One region of the Streptomyces sp. NPDC002580 genome, then DNA from elsewhere that is predicted to be linked to it. Evidence: riboswitches for the same ligand, from Rfam matches in the RefSeq annotation. Region 1 holds a riboswitch; the other holds the start of a gene.
The links. Region 1 has a riboswitch for S-adenosylmethionine ahead of ACFYW7_RS04425 (aminotransferase class V-fold PLP-dependent enzyme). Riboswitches for the same ligand answer to the same signal wherever they lie in the genome.
Positions count from the first base shown of each region.

Region 2: another riboswitch for S-adenosylmethionine. It lies ahead of thrC (threonine synthase); the one in region 1 lies ahead of ACFYW7_RS04425 (aminotransferase class V-fold PLP-dependent enzyme).

Region 1 covers NZ_JBIAQZ010000001.1:1,031,630-1,036,767, reverse strand. The annotation lists partial or broken gene ACFYW7_RS04435 (rhomboid family intramembrane serine protease) at 1-550, shown strand, start outside; gene ACFYW7_RS04430 (Lrp/AsnC family transcriptional regulator) at 547-828, shown strand; gene ACFYW7_RS04425 (aminotransferase class V-fold PLP-dependent enzyme) at 868-2,244, opposite strand; SAM riboswitch class IV at 2,434-2,550, opposite strand; gene trpD (anthranilate phosphoribosyltransferase) at 2,635-3,699, opposite strand; gene ACFYW7_RS04415 (cytochrome bc complex cytochrome b subunit) at 3,843-5,138, opposite strand, start outside.
Region 2 covers NZ_JBIAQZ010000005.1:425,498-430,635, forward strand. The annotation lists gene groL (chaperonin GroEL) at 1-521, opposite strand, end outside; gene ACFYW7_RS18580 (cold-shock protein) at 946-1,149, opposite strand; gene ACFYW7_RS18585 (MoaD/ThiS family protein) at 1,602-1,877, opposite strand; gene thrC (threonine synthase) at 1,874-3,172, opposite strand; SAM riboswitch class I at 3,188-3,355, opposite strand; gene ACFYW7_RS18595 (glucosyl-3-phosphoglycerate synthase) at 3,561-4,505, shown strand; gene ACFYW7_RS18600 (trehalose-6-phosphate synthase) at 4,594-5,138, shown strand, end outside.

The DNA of each region.
Region 1 (5,138 bases):
ATCCACGGCAGCTGGCTCCACCTCCTCGGCAACATGCTCTTCTTCTACGTCTTCGGGGCGATGACCGAGGAGCGCATGGGCCGTGTGGAGTTCGCCCTGTTCTATCTGGGCTGTGGATACCTGGCCCTGCTCGGCTACGCCGCCGCCAACGCCGAGTCGCAGCAGTCCCTGGTCGGGGCCTCCGGGGCCATCTCCGCGGTGCTCGGCGCGTTCCTGTACCTGTTCCCCAAGGCCCGGGTCACCAGTCTCTTCCCCTTCCTGTTCTTCCTGCCGCTGCGCTTCCCGGCCTGGGTGGTGCTGCCGTTCTGGTTCGCGTTGCAGTGGCTGGCGGCCGGACGCAGCGACTCGGGCCCCGGAGTCGCCTATCTGGCCCACCTCGTGGGCTTCTCGCTGGGTTTCGGCTACGCGTGGGCCCGCTTCCGCCGCCGTACCCGCGCCACGCCCTCCCCTGGGGTGCTGCCGGGGCCCCAGGCGGAACAGCCGGGCCGGGTGGACCGCGAGTAGGGTGAGATCCCCAGCAGAGGCCCCCGAGGGAGAGAACCAGCCGTGATCACCGCGATCGTCCTCATCAAGACCAGCGTGGACCGGATCCCCGAGATCGCCGAGTCGATCGCGTCACTGGAGAGCGTCAGCGAGGTCTTCTCCGTCACCGGCACCTACGACCTGATCGCCATGGTCCGGGTCGCGGCCCATGATGACCTGGCCGACGTCATCCCCGGCAAGATCAGCAAGATCCCGGGCGTCGAGGCGACGGACACGCACGTGGCGTTCCGCACGTACTCCCAGCACGACCTGGAGGCGGCGTTCGCGATCGGTCTCGACTCCTGACCGACGCGGCACCGCCCCCGGGCGCCGCCGGCGCGGGCGTCAGACCGCCGGGACGCAGCGGCCGCCCTCGGTGCGGTACCGCCACCGCGCTCCGTCCCTGACCAGCTCGCGCACCGCGCGGACGAAACGCTCGACGTGCTCGTCGGGGGTGCCCGCGCCGAAGCTGACGCGGATGGCGTTGAGGGACTTCTCGCCGGGCGCCGCCTCGGGGGCGCCGCACTCCCCCTGGGTCCGAGGTTCGCTGCCGAGCAGGGTGCGGACCAGCGGGTGGGCGCAGAAGAGGCCGTCGCGGACCCCGATGCCGTACTCGGCGGAGAGCGCGGCCGCGAAGTGCGAACTGTTCCAGCCCTCGACGACGAAGGAGATGACGCCGACCCGCGGGGCGTCGTCGCCGAAGAGGGAGAGGACCCGGACCTCGGGAACCTCGGCGAGGCCCGCGCGGACGACGGCGATCAGATGCTGTTCACGGGCGACGAGGTTGTCGAAACCCTCCTCGGTGAGCGCCTTGCAGGCCGACGCGATCGAGTAGGCGCCGATGACGTTCGGGGAGCCCGCCTCGTGCCGGGCGGCGCTGTCGTGCCACTCCACGTCCAGGCCGCCGTCCGCGCGCCGGGAGACCTTGCGGCTGGCCCCGCCGCCCGCGAGGTACGGGTCGGCCGCGCGCAGCCAGTCGGAGCGGCCCGCGAGGACACCGGAGCCGAACGGCGCGTACAGCTTGTGTCCGGAGAAGGCGACCCAGTCGACGTCGAGGTCCTTCACCGACACCGGGTGGTGCGGGGCGAGCTGCGCGGCGTCGAGGACGATGCGGGCGCCGTGGGCGTGCGCGGCGGCGGTCAGCTCACGCACCGGCCACAGCTCCCCGGTGACGTTCGAGGCGCCGGTGACGCAGACCAGGGCCGGTCCGTGGCCCCCTTCGACGGACACGGGGCGGGCGGCGAGGGCGCGCTCCAGGGTGGTGACGGCCTCGGCCGGGGTGCGCGGGGCGTCCAGGTAGGTCACGTGGGCGTCGCGCCAGGGCAGCAGGGAGGCGTGGTGCTCGGTCTCGAAGACGAAGACCTCGCAGCCGGCCGGGAGCGCGGCGGCGAGCAGGTTGAGCGAGTCGGTGGTGGAGCGGGTGAAGACCAGCTGGTCGTCGGCGCGGCAGTCGAGGAACTCCTCCACCGTCCTGCGGGCGTTCTCGAAGAGGTCGGTGGACAGCTGCGAGAGGTAGCCGGCGCCCCGGTGGACGCTGCCGTAGTAGGGCGCGTACGCGGCCACGTCGTCCCACACGCGCTGGAGGGCGGGCGCGCTGGCGGCGTAGTCGAGGGCGGCGTAGGTGACCTCGCCCCCGGTGACGAGCGGGACGGTGACATCCCGCCCCAGAACGGCCAGAGGCGCACAAATGGTCGGGGCGGCGGCAGCGGTGGGGACAGACATGGCGAGCTCCTGTGAGAGGCAGGCGGGATCACCGCGCGAGCCGGCGGCCCGGAGGCAGCGCTCGGCGCGGGAAAGGGTGAAAGGGGTGTGCGGAGGTGGGGCTCGGCGCCCTAGCGCATTCGCTTGCTCACAGAAGGCTCCCTCGAACGACCAGGACCCCTGGTTGCATCCACCCGAAAGGGTGGGAGGGGTCCGCGCTTGCCGTAGACCTCGCTGCCTACGACCTGGTCTTCACCCGGGGCACCCCGCCACGGACGGAGGGTTGCCGGACAGCCGGCCGGGGCCTGATGGCTGTCACTCATGACCTGGTCAATCATCCTGCCAGAAGATCCCCGACGCGCAAGACGCAGTCCGGATCCTGGACTGCGCCTCGCGCCGGAGCGCTGGCGGTCAGGCGTTGCTGGCCGCCACCCAGCGGTCCAGGGTGCGCTTCGCGGCCCCGGAGTCGATCGCCTCGGCCGCCTTCTCCATGCCGGCGCGGAGCTGGTCCGCGAGCGGCGCGCCGGTCGGCGACAGGGCCACCAGGGCCGCCGCCGAGTTCAGCAGGACCGCGTCCCGCACGGGCCCCCGCTCGCCGTCCAGCAGACGCCGGGCGACCTCCGCGTTGTACGAGGCGTCGGCGCCGCGCAGGGCCTCCACCGGGACGAGGTCGAGCCCGACGTCGCGCGGGTCGAAGCGCTCCTCGGTGACCGAGCCGTCGCGGACCACCCAGACGTGGGAGCCCGCGGTGGTGGTCAGCTCGTCGAGACCGTCGTCGCCGCGGAAGACCAGCGAGGAGTTGCCCCGTTCGGCGAACACGCCCGCGACGATCGGCGCCATCCGCGGGTCGGCGACGCCGACCGCCTGGGCCTTGACCCGCGCCGGGTTGGTCAGCGGACCGAGCACGTTGAAGGTCGTCCGGATGCCCAACTGCCCGCGCGCCGCCGCCACATGACGCAGTGCCGGGTGGAACTTCACCGCGAAGCAGAAGGTGATCCCGGCCTCCTCGGCGACCTCGGCCACCCGCTTCACCGTCAGCTGGAGATTGACGCCGAGCTTCTCCAGGACGTCCGAGGAACCGGACGCGGAGGACGCGGCCCGGTTGCCGTGCTTGACGACCTTGGCGCCGGTGCCGGCCACGACGATCGAGGACATCGTGGAGATGTTGACGGTCTTCGCTCCGTCGCCGCCGGTACCGACGATGTCGACGGTGTGCCCGGGCACCTCGATGACGTTGGCGTGCTCGTACATCGCCCGGACGAGTCCGGAGATCTCCTGGACGGTCTCGCCCTTGGCCCGCAGGGCCACCACGAAGCCGGCGATCTGCGCGTCCGTCGCCTCGCCGCGCATGATGCGGTCCATCGCCCAGGCCGTGTCGTCCGCGCTCTGGTCGCGGCCCTCGAGCAGGCCGTTCAGTACCTGGGGCCAGGAACGGCCCGCCGCGGTGTCGCCTCCAGCGGGGTTCACAGCGCTCATGGTCGCTCCTGGTTCGTCGGTGACGCGAAGGGAGTCACCCGCACTCGGTGCGGGGTCGGGTCCACCCTATCCAGCCCGGGGAGACGGCAAAGAGCCCCGTCCATTGCCTGGACGGGGCTCCTGCCGTGGCGAACTGCCGGGGATCAGTGGTGGCCGTGGCCGCTCGCGATCTCCTTGTACTCCTCGACGGTGGGCTTGGGGATCTGGCCCTCTTCGCCGTAGAAGCCCTCGCTCATCTTGGCGCGCAGCTTCTGCGCGCCCGAGACCTTGCGCTCGACACCGTTCTCGTCGACCGTCGGGCCGATCTCGGCCGGCTTGTACTGCTCGTGCGCGGTGAGCGTGTGCAGCGCGTCCTGGCTGAGCGGCTCGTGCACCTCGATGAACTCACCGTGCGGCAGGCGCTTGATGATGCCCGACTCGCGGCCGTGCAGCACCTTGTCCCGGTCCCGGCGCTGGAGGCCGAGGCAGATCCGCTTGGTGGCCATGAAGGTGAGCACCGGCACGACGAAGAAGGCGATCCGCACGAACCAGGTGATCGAGTTGATCGCCAGGTGGAAGTGCGTGGCCCAGATGTCGTTGCCGCCGCCGATGAGCAGGACGAAGTACCAGCTGATCCAGGCGACACCGAACGCGGTCCGGGTCGGGACGTTGCGCGGGCGGTCCAGGATGTGGTGCTCGCGCTTGTCGCCGGTGACCCAGGACTCGATGAACGGGTAGACCGCGATCGCGACCAGGACCAACGGGAAGATCACCAGCGGGATGAACACGCCCAGGACGAGCGTGTGGCCCCAGAGGTTGATCTCCCAGCCCGGCATGACACGGATCAGGCCCTCGGAGAAGCCCATGTACCAGTCGGGCTGCGCACCGGTGGACACCTGGTCCGGACGGTAGGGGCCCATCGACCAGATCGGGTTGATCGAGGCGATCGCCGCGATGGCCGCGATGACACCGAAGACCAGGAAGAAGAAGCCTCCGGCCTTGGCCATGTAGACCGGCAGCAGCGGCATGCCGACGACGTTGTTGTTCGTCTTGCCGGGACCCGCGAACTGCGTGTGCTTGTGGTAGAAGACCAGGATCAGGTGGCCGACGACCAGGCCGAGCATGATGCCCGGGAGCAGCAGCACGTGCACCGAGTAGAAGCGGGCCACGAAGTCGCCGCCCGGGAACTCGCCGCCGAACAGGAAGAACGACAGGTACGTGCCCACGATCGGCACGGACAGGACCGCGCCCTCCATGAAGCGGACGCCGGTGCCGGAGAGCAGGTCGTCCGGGAGCGAGTAACCGGTGAAGCCGGTGAACATGCCGAGGACGAACAGCAGGAATCCGAAGACCCAGTTGACCTCACGGGGCTTGCGGAACGCACCCGTGAAGAACACGCGCATCATGTGCACGAACATGCCGGCGAGGAAGATCAGCGCCGCCCAGTGGTGGATCTGCCG
Region 2 (5,138 bases), on a different contig from region 1:
GTGATGACGCCTTCCTTGCCGACCTTGTCCATCGCCTCGGCGATGAGCTCGCCGATCTGGGTGTCGGCGGCGGAGATGGAGGCCGTGGAAGCGATCTGCTCCTTGGTCTCGACATCCTTCGCCTGCTCGAGCAGGGCACCGGAGACGGCCTCGACGGCCTTCTCGATACCGCGCTTGAGGGCCATCGGGTTGGCGCCGGCGGCGACGTTGCGCAGACCCTCGCGCACGAGCGCCTGGGCCAGCACGGTCGCCGTGGTCGTACCGTCACCGGCGACGTCGTCCGTCTTCTTGGCGACTTCCTTGACCAGCTCGGCGCCGATCTTCTCGTACGGGTCCTCGAGCTCGATCTCCTTGGCGATGGAAACACCATCGTTGGTGATCGTGGGCGCGCCCCACTTCTTCTCGAGGACGACGTTACGGCCCTTGGGGCCGAGGGTGACCTTGACGGCGTCGGCGAGCTGGTTCATCCCGCGCTCGAGACCGCGCCGTGCCTCCTCGTCGAACGCGATGATCTTGGCCATGTGAAGTGGTCCTCCCGGACGGGGTGGATTTCTCCGGATCGTGCCCGCGCCCGCGACGGACGGCCTGCAAGCCTTGTGGTTCCTTGCCCCACAGGCCCGCGGGCCTCACTGGCCCGATCCAAGTTCTGTCACTCTCACTGGGAGAGTGCTAACGCCAATGATTAGCACTCGACCCCTGCGAGTGCAAGCGCCTCTCACCAAAAACAGGCCTCCGGCCGGGCCTCGCAAGGGGCCGGGCGGGGGCGCTCGCGGGTGTTCGCGGGCGCACCGATGGGCGCGCGCGAGGCGGTCGGGAGACGGCCCGAGGGGCGCGGAGCCCCCGGATGGGCCGCCGGAGTCGGCCGGGGACGCACGAGGGGCCCGCATCCCTGGTGGGATGCGGGCCCCTCGGCGTGAGTGCGTCGGTGGCCGTTCGCGCCCGGATCTAGACGGCGAGTTTGACCATGTCCGCCTGCGGACCCTTCTGGCCCTGCGAGATTTCGAACTCCACTCGCTGACCCTCTTCAAGGGTGCGGTAGCCGTCCATCTGAATCGCGCTGTAGTGCACGAAGACGTCCGCACCACCGTCGACCGCGATGAAGCCGTACCCCTTCTCCGCGTTGAACCACTTGACGGTGCCCTGAGCCATGCCTAACTCCCCTATTACTGGCCCTTGCACAGATCCACACTTCGCGGATCCGGGTCAGACCTCACCCCCCCAAACGGTTGGGGGTGTGCGCCGGAACGCGTCGACCGCGGCTGAATGTATCTGCCCAACTGCCCTCTGCAACAGGTCAATCGGACGAGAATTCTGGGCATGGCCGATCAATGACATGCGGAGAATACGTAAGGATCCGGGGCAAGTCGGGCCCCGCAAATGCCATGAACTGCCCAAAAAGACGGGCCAGTTTGGCTACTTCTTGTCGGCTGCGGAACGACTACTCATATGCGTCCGGCATGAAACCAACATCCAAAGCGAAGTGGCTTCCCCAACTGTAGCGCGCTCAATCATGCAGAATTGCCCCCTCCGTTTCTCTCACGGAGGGGGCAATTCGATGAACTCAGCGTGTTCGGCATTACCGAGGGTAACGAACGGAGCGGTCAGCCTCCGGCGACGGCCGGAATGATCGAGACGCCCACACCGTCCGGCGTCGCCGTCTGAAGGCCCTGCTCGAACCGGACGTCGTCGTCGTTGACGTACACGTTGACGAAGCGGCGCAGCTTGCCCTGGTCGTCCAGGACGCGCGCGGCGATGCCCGTGTGGTTGCTCTCCAGGTCGGCGATGACCTCGGCGAGGGTCGTTCCCTCGGCGCTCACCTCGGCGGCGCCCCCGGTGTAGGTGCGCAGGATGGTGGGGATGCGGACGTTGACGCTCATGATGCGAGGCCAGCCTCTCGGAAGGAGTCGAGGTTCGGGCGGATGGTCGCGGTCAGCCCGGTGTCCGAGGCCACCGCGTCCAGGGTCTTGAGGCCGTCACCGGTGTTCAGCACGACCGTGGTGAGGGTCGGGTCGAGGAGGCCGTTCTCGATCAACTTGCGGGTGACGCCCACGGTCACCCCGCCGGCCGTCTCCGCGAAGATGCCCTCGGTGCGCGCGAGCAGCTTGATCGCGTCGACGATCTGCTCGTCGTTCACGTCCTCCACCGCTCCGCCGGTGCGCCGCGCGATGTCGAGCACGTACGGCCCGTCCGCGGGGTTGCCGATGGCGAGCGACTTGGCGATGGTGTCCGGCTTCTGCGGCCGTACGACGTCGTGACCGGCCTTGTAGGCGACGGAGACCGGGGAGCAGCCCTCGGCCTGGGCGCCGAAGATCTTGTACGGCCGGTCCTCGACGAGCCCGAGCTCGATCAGCTCCTGGAGCCCCTTGTCGATCTTCGTGAGCTGGGAGCCGGAGGCGATCGGCACGACGAGCTGGTCGGGGAGCTTCCAGCCGAGCTGCTCGCAGATCTCGTACGCCAGCGTCTTGGAGCCCTCGGCGTAGTACGGCCGCAGGTTGACGTTGACGAAGCCCCAGCCCTCGCCGGCCGGGTCGCCGATCAGCTCGGAGCAGAAGCGGTTCACGGCGTCGTAGTTGCCCTCGATGCCGACGAGCTCGCCGCCGTAGACCGCGGCCATGACGACCTTGCCCTGCTCCAGGTCGTGCGGGATGAACACGCAGGAGCGGAAACCGGCGCGGGCCGCCGCGGCGCCCACGGCGCCGGCGAGGTTGCCGGTGGAGGAGCAGGAGAGGGTGGTGAAGCCGAAGACGCGGGCCGCTTCGATGGCCTGGGCGACCACGCGGTCCTTGAAGGAGTGCGTCGGGTTGCCGGAGTCGTCCTTGACGAAGAGCCTGCCGGCGTCGACGCCGAGCTCGCGGGCCAGGTTGTCGGCCTGGACGAGCTTGGTCCAACCGGGGTTGATGTTCGGCTTGTCGGCCACGTCCGCGGGGACGGGCAGGAGGGGCGCGTAGCGCCAGATGTTCGTGGGTCCCGCTTCGATGCGCTTGCGGAGTTCCTCGGTCTCGTAGGCCGAGAAGTCGTAGGCGATCTCCAGCGGGCCGAAACACTCCTCGCAGGCGAAGACCGGGCCTAGCGGGACACGGTGCCCGCACTCGCGGCAGGAAAGCGCCGCGGCCGGGCCGAGGTCCACCGCGTCGGCGGAGTTCGTGGTACTTGCAACTGTCTGCGCAGCCATGGAGGCGAGGCCCTTTCCTCATCTTCCCCACGGCGCACTTCGCCGTGAGACGGACTTGGCACCTTCCCGAGCCGGGAGCCTCGCTACCTGACCGACGTCGATCCGACGTCGAGCGGTACGAGACCGGCTGGAGGGTTGCCGGGGCTTCATCGGGCCGTATCCCTCTGCCCCTCTGGATGAGCGGTATTTGATTGTTGAACTGTTGAACCTGGCACGGACCGACGATCCAGGACATGCGATGGTCATCCGCGTTGTTCAAGACTGTAACCGAAGGCCAGGACAGTTGAGATAGTCGTCCGAACCGCGAGACGACGCCCATCGATCCGCCGCTGGCCGCAGCGGGCACGCCGATGAGAGCGTGTGATCAGACAGTGAGGAGCCGCAGACGGTGCTGAATGAAGTCGAAAACTGGCTGAGCACACGCTCCTGGTCCCTGACCGACCGCCCGCTCCACAAGCTCATGGCGGCGAAACGCGTCAGCGGGTCGACGGTCAGCGTCGTGCTGCCCGCGCTCGACGAGGAGGAGACGGTCGGCGAGATCGTCGCGATCATCCGCCACGACCTGATGCAGCAGGTACCCCTCGTCGACGAGATCGTCGTCGTCGACTCGGGCTCGACCGACCGCACCTCCGCGGTCGCCGCCGCCGCCGGCGCGCGGGTCGTGCACCGCGACGACATCCTCCCGCGGATCCCCGCGGTGCCCGGCAAGGGCGAGGTGCTGTGGCGGTCGCTGCTCGTGACGAGCGGGGACATCGTGTGCTTCGTCGACGCGGACCTCAGGGAGTTCTCGTCCGACTTCGTCACCGGGATCGTGGGCCCGCTGCTCACCGATCCCGGCGTCGACCTGGTCAAGGCCATGTACGACCGCCCGCTGGGCGGCGCCACGGGACAGGGCGGCCGGGTCACCGAGCTGATGGCCCGCCCGCTGCTGAACATGCACTGGCCGCAGCTCGCGGGCTTCGTCCAGCCGCTCGGCGGCGAGTACGCCGCCCGCCGCTCCCTGCTCGAACGGCTCCCGTTCCCCGTCGGCTACGGCGTCGAACTGGGCATGCTCGTGGACGCCCTGCACCTGGTGGGCCTCGACGCCCTCGCCCAGGTCGACGTCGGCGTGCGCAAGCACCGCCACCAGGACGGCCAGGCGCTGGGCCGGATGGCCGCCGCGATCTACCGCACCGCCCAGCTCCGGCTCGCCCGCGGCCATCTGATCCGCCCCGCCCTCACCCAGTTCGAGCGCGGCCGGGACGGTTTCCGGCCGCGCACGTACTCGGTGGACACCGAGGAGAGGCCCCCGATGACCGAAATCTCCGAGTACCGGCGGCACAAAGCCGCGTAGACCGGCCCGATCGGCCCGCGACCACCTCCGATCGCATACGGCCGACGGGAACGTTTGAGCGTTTCGACACGGGGCTAGGTTTCGAGGCATGGCTTCAACGCACGGTGCCCACCGGATTCTGGTCGCCTCCAACCGCGGCCCGGTCACCTACGAGGAACGGGAGGACGGCTCGCTGCACGCCCGGCGCGGCGGCGGCGGCCTCGTCTCGGGCCTCTCGGCGATCGGGCCGGACGCGGGCGCCCTATGGGTGTGCTCGGCCCTCGGCGAGGGCGACAGGGAGGCCGTGCGCCGCGGAGTCGGTGAGGACGGCGTACGCATGCTGGCCATCGACCCCGAGGTGCACGCCGACGCCTACAACGGCATCGCCAACTCCGTCCTGTGGTTCGTCCACCACCTGCTGTACCAGACCCCGCTGGAGCCGGTCTTCGACGCGGAGTTCCGGCGCAAGTGGGACGCGTACCGCGCCTACAACCGCGCCTTCGCCGAGGCACTGGCCGAGGAGGCCGCCGAGGGCGCCTCCGTGCTGGTCCAGGACTACCACCTGTGCCTGGTGCCGGGGATGCTCCGCGAACTGCGCCCCGACCTGCGCATCGGTCACTTCTCCCACACCCCGTGGGCGCCCGAGGACTACTT